DNA from 2 places in the Janibacter sp. GXQ6167 genome. Region 1 is predicted to be linked to the other one. Evidence: riboswitches for the same ligand, from Rfam matches in the RefSeq annotation. Region 1 holds a riboswitch; the other holds the start of a gene.
The links. Region 1 has a riboswitch for FMN ahead of pnuC (nicotinamide riboside transporter PnuC). Riboswitches for the same ligand answer to the same signal wherever they lie in the genome.

Region 1 (2,380 bases):
TCGGCCGCGCGCTCTGCCCCTTCGTGCTCGGCGGCCATCCATACCTCGGCGGCTTCCTCGACGATCTTCTTCCCGATCGCATGAGTGCCCGCGTCCAGGGCCGCAACGGTGCCCGACCCCTGGGGGCGAGTCACCGCCTTCTCACTGAGTTCGGCGAATAGGTCATCGAAGGTCTTCACGGGCACTTAGGGTACGTCCCGCCCAGCGGAGCGAGCTCCACCGGTCCGCTGGGCGGGCACCCACATCAGGTGACCTTGAGCAGGTCGTCGTCGGTCTGCGCCGCATCCTCTCGGGTCACCTTGACCCACCGGGTGAAGCCGTAGATGACGAAGAGCCCGTAGAGGCTGTACATGACCGCGGTCGGGACGTAGCCGGTCGCGAAACCGAGCGGAACCCCGACGAGGTCGACGGCAATCCACGCGAGCCAGAACTCGTTCCAGCCGCGGGCCATCATGTAGGTCGCGAGCATCGAGCCGACGAAGATCCAGGCGTCGCACCAGAAGAACCACCACTGCGGCTGCCAGTGCGGGTTCGGAGCCAGGTGCCAGAGCCACTGGAAGACGGTGTGCGCGATGACCGTCCCGACCAGCCAGACCGCGACGATCGTGAGGCGCTCGGCCGTGCGGGCCCACCGGGGCTGAATCGCCGGGGCGTCGGCACTCACGCCGCGGGCCTTGCGGAGTTGGCTCCAGCGCCACCAGCCGTAGATCGCGGTGATGATGAAGAAGACCTGGCGTCCGGCCTGGCCGAAGAGGGGGATCCGCTCCCCTGCGCCGAAGAGGGCGCCGAGGTAGACCGCGAAGAGGATGATGTTGGCGCTGATGCCGACCGGCCAGGCCCACACGGCCCGCTTCATCCCGAACCACGCCGAGACGACACCGATCGCGATCCCGATGAACTCCAGCCAGTTCAGGGTGTAGGGGCCGATCGGGATGCCGGCGGCCAAGATGGTTTGGAAGATGTTCTGCTCGGCTTGCGCCGCTGCCACGAGGGCATGCATGAGTGACTCCTTCTTCTGCCGTGCCTCTCTCGTCCGGACTATGACCGTCGGCCCTGGGATCGCACCAGGTTCACCGTCCGCATGGGCGGCCGGGTCGCGGGCTTTACACCGCCGGTTCGGAATTTCACCGAGTCACGAAGCACGTGCCCGCACATCATGCCTAATCGCCCCGCGCTCCCCGAAACCTGCTGGCGGGTTGGGGGCGTCACCGGCACCCTTACCCGCATGGACCTCACCGAGAACCGCTGGCGAGCATTGGCCAGATCGTCCCCATGGCGATGGCGCACGATCCACCTCAGCTTCAAGGGAGCCGGGAGCGCATCGCCGGTCATGGCCTGGATTCGTCGGCCGGGCGAGATGCGGGTGGTCGTCGACGGGCAGGTCCACGTGGTGAGCCAGGGGGCGAGGGCGGTATCGCTCCTACAGGCGCGCGAAGGGGGCGAGCCGGTCCCCACCGATCCTCCTCACCTCGAGCCGGTGCGCGACGCGGATGCGGTCATACCGGTGCGTGATGACGATAGGTTCGTCGCGCTACGACCGCGGTGGCCAGCCTTCGAAGCAGACGACCCGATGTGGCAGTCCTATCAGTGGGTGGCGATGCTCGATCCGGTCGAACTCGCCGACGGCGCTGACGACCGAGACGCGGAGGGCACCGAGGTCGAACCGGTGCGGGTGCTGCCCGAACCCTTCCCCGAGCTGCGCTGGCCGACATTTCGGACGTCCGATGGGACCGAGATCCACGACCTACGCGTCACGTCCCGGCGCGGGCGGGTCACGTGGTGGGCTCGAGTACGGCCGCTTGAGACCTACGCGCCCCGCTGCGGCTGCTGTCCGCTGCTATGGGGGGAAATATCCGAGCGCCACGAACACCTCGCTGGGGGGCCGACCGCGGACCCGCCGATGGCGGACTACCCGGTCTCGTACGAGGTCGCCTTGGATCTGCAAACCGGGGTGTGCGTCGCCCTGCACCCGTCCAACCCCGTGGCCCGCGCGGACCTGGGCTTCGATGTCACGATCCATGAGGTGAATGTCGACTACCCGGACGACCTCTTCACCGACCAGCGCTAAACCCCTTCGCCGGTTCGAGGTATTCGCCCGTCACCCGTGACGGCGCAATACCTCGAACCGCAGGGGCGTGACGGCGCGCTACATCGAACCAGGGATCAGCAGGCGTGTGCGTTGGCGAGGCGTCGGAGGTCGTCGACGGCGAGCGCCGGATCGTCGGCGCCATAGACCGCAGAGCCCGCGACGAAGACGTCGGCTCCGGCCTCGGCGCACTGCTCGATCGTTGCGGCCGAGACTCCCCCGTCGACCTGGACCCAGATCTCGCCCCCATGGCGGCCGACTGCCTCTCGAACCTCGCGCACCTTGGGCATCATG
Region 2 (2,380 bases), on a different contig from region 1:
GGCCCCGCACGGTGAGGCGTACCGAGTCCGCGAGCGGGGTGACCTGCTCTACCCGGCCTAGTTCTTCAATGATTCCGGTGAACATTTCTGCTGCGTTCTCCTCTAGTTCGTCAGGGTGGTCACGGCAGTCAGGCGGATATCGGGCCCGAAGGGGGTCACGTCGATGGGTCGAAGGCGGAGCGCGTCATCAATCGTCTCGATCCCTGCCGACCCCAGGGCCGCGGGGCCCGCGCCCAGCAGCACCGGAGCGAGGTAGGCGATGACCTCGTCAACCACACCGAGCGAGACGAGCGATCCGGCGAGGCGCGCACCCCCTTCGACGACGAGGTCGATCACCTCGCGGCGGGCGAGTTCGGCCAGGACGGCGGTGAGGTCCACCCCCTTCGCGGCGTTTGGCACCACCGCGACGTCCACTCCTGCGTCGCGCAACCGTCGGAGTTGTTGCGCCGGTGCGTCCTCACCGGCGATGACGAGCGTCGGCGCCGCGGCGTCGAGCACACGAGCGGTCGGGGGCACCGCGCCCGCGGAGTCGATCACGACGCGCAATGGTTGGCGTGCGCCCTCGATCCCCCGCACGGCGAGGTGCGGATCGTCGGCGCGCACGGTCCCGGCACCGACGAGGACCGCATCGCAGCGCGCGCGCAACCGGTGGACGTCGGCGCGGGCTTCGGCGCTCGTGATCCAGCGGCTCGACCCATCGGCGGCGGCGGTGCGCCCGTCCAGGGTGGCCGCGAGCTTCCAGGTGACGCGCGGGCGCCCCCGGCGCACGGCGGTGAGCCAGTGTCGCGCGACGTCCTCGCAGGCCTGCGCTTCAACCCCGTCGATCACCTCGATGCCGACCTCACGCAACCGCTGGGCTCCCCCACCCGCGCGTGGGGTCGGGTCGGCCACGCCGATCGCGACGCGGCTCACGCCCGCGGCGATCAGCACCTCCGCGCAGGGCCCGGTGCGACCGGTGTGCGTGCAGGGCTCGAGGGTGACAACGGCCGTCCCGCCACGGGCCCGCTCGCCGGCGGCGGCGAGGGCCCGGATCTCGGCGTGCGGCCCGCCCGCCCGCTCGTGCCAGCCTTGGCCGATGACCGAGCCGTCGGCAGCGAGGATGACGCAACCGACCACGGGGTTAGGGGTCGTTGCCCCGAGCCCGCGTTCGGCGAGCTGCACGGCGCGGCGCATCGCCGCTGCGACTGGCTCCAGATCCACGCGGGGCACGTCCCTCTCTTTTCACATCGGTCCGCGCGGACCGGGGAGAAGGAAGAGGGCATGCGGCCGGGCCGACGCGCCTGCCATAGGCGTCGCCGGTCGTCGGCGCCCGCGCGCGCGTCCGAGGGAGTCGGACGCGACGCGTACGCCGAGGGCCGCGTGCTGCCTCCCATCCGGACTTTCACCGTCGGTACCGGAATTTCACCGGTTCAACCCTGCCCAACGCTGGCGCGATGGGCGGGGGTCGCGGACTATCACCGCCGGTTCGGAATTACACCGACCCCGGAGCACGCGTACTTCGCAGTACTTAACGGCGCCGACTCTACGACAACGACCGCGTCGTGCCGCGACAAGGTGTCCGGTCTCACCCTCGTCGCGATCTCCGGCGAAGAGAAGGGCGCCGGCGGTGTTCGGATACGCAAGAAGGGGGCTAAGCGACCAGGTCGCTTAGCCCCCTTCTTCAGATAAAGAACCGGCGGAGACTACTTCTGCAGCCCCTTCATGATCTCGCGCATCAGCTCAGCGGTCTCCGACGGCGTCTTGCCGACCTTGACCCCGGCGGCCTCGAGGGCCTCCTTCTTCGCCTGCGCGGTGCCCGAGGAGCCGGAGACGATGGCGCCGGCGTGGCCCATGGTCTTGCCCTCCGGGGCGGTGAAGCCCGCGACGTACCCGACGACCGGCTTGGTGACGTGCTTGGCGATGTAGTCGGCAGCGCGCTCCTCGGCGTCGCCACCGATCTCGCCGATCATCACGATCGCGTCGGTCTCGGGGTCGGCCTCGAAGGCTTCCAGGCAGTCGATGTGCGTGGTGCCGATGATCGGGTCACCGCCGATGCCGACACCGGTGGAAAAGCCGAAGTCCCGCAGCTCGTACATCATCTGGTAGGTGAGCGTGCCCGACTTCGAGACGAGGCCAATGCGGCCGGCGCCGGCGATGTTCGCCGGGATGATGCCCGCGTTGGACTTGCCGGGGCTGATCAGGCCGGGGCAGTTCGGACCGATGATCCGGGTGCTCTTGCCCTTGGAGTAGTTGAAGAACTCCGCGGTGTCCTTGACCGCGATGCCCTCGGTGATGACCACGGCGAGCTCGATGCCCGCGTCGATGGCCTCGATGACCGCGGACTTCGCGAAAGCCGGGGGCACGAAGACGACCGAGACGTTTGCCCCGGTGGCCTCCATCG

Region 2: another riboswitch for FMN. It lies ahead of ribD (bifunctional diaminohydroxyphosphoribosylaminopyrimidine deaminase/5-amino-6-(5-phosphoribosylamino)uracil reductase RibD); the one in region 1 lies ahead of pnuC (nicotinamide riboside transporter PnuC).

The regions. Positions count from the first base shown of each region.
Region 1 is NZ_JBGFSK010000004.1:64,154-66,533, reverse strand. Features, by position in the region: gene AB8K43_RS07125 (phosphoribosyl-ATP diphosphatase) at 1-179, opposite strand, end outside; gene pnuC (nicotinamide riboside transporter PnuC) at 245-1,000, opposite strand; FMN riboswitch at 1,018-1,146, opposite strand; gene AB8K43_RS07115 (hypothetical protein) at 1,226-2,068, shown strand; gene rpe (ribulose-phosphate 3-epimerase) at 2,164-2,380, opposite strand, start outside.
Region 2 is NZ_JBGFSK010000007.1:163,656-166,035, reverse strand. Features, by position in the region: gene AB8K43_RS11935 (riboflavin synthase) at 1-85, opposite strand, end outside; gene ribD (bifunctional diaminohydroxyphosphoribosylaminopyrimidine deaminase/5-amino-6-(5-phosphoribosylamino)uracil reductase RibD) at 103-1,200, opposite strand; FMN riboswitch at 1,356-1,495, opposite strand; gene sucD (succinate--CoA ligase subunit alpha) at 1,683-2,380, opposite strand, start outside.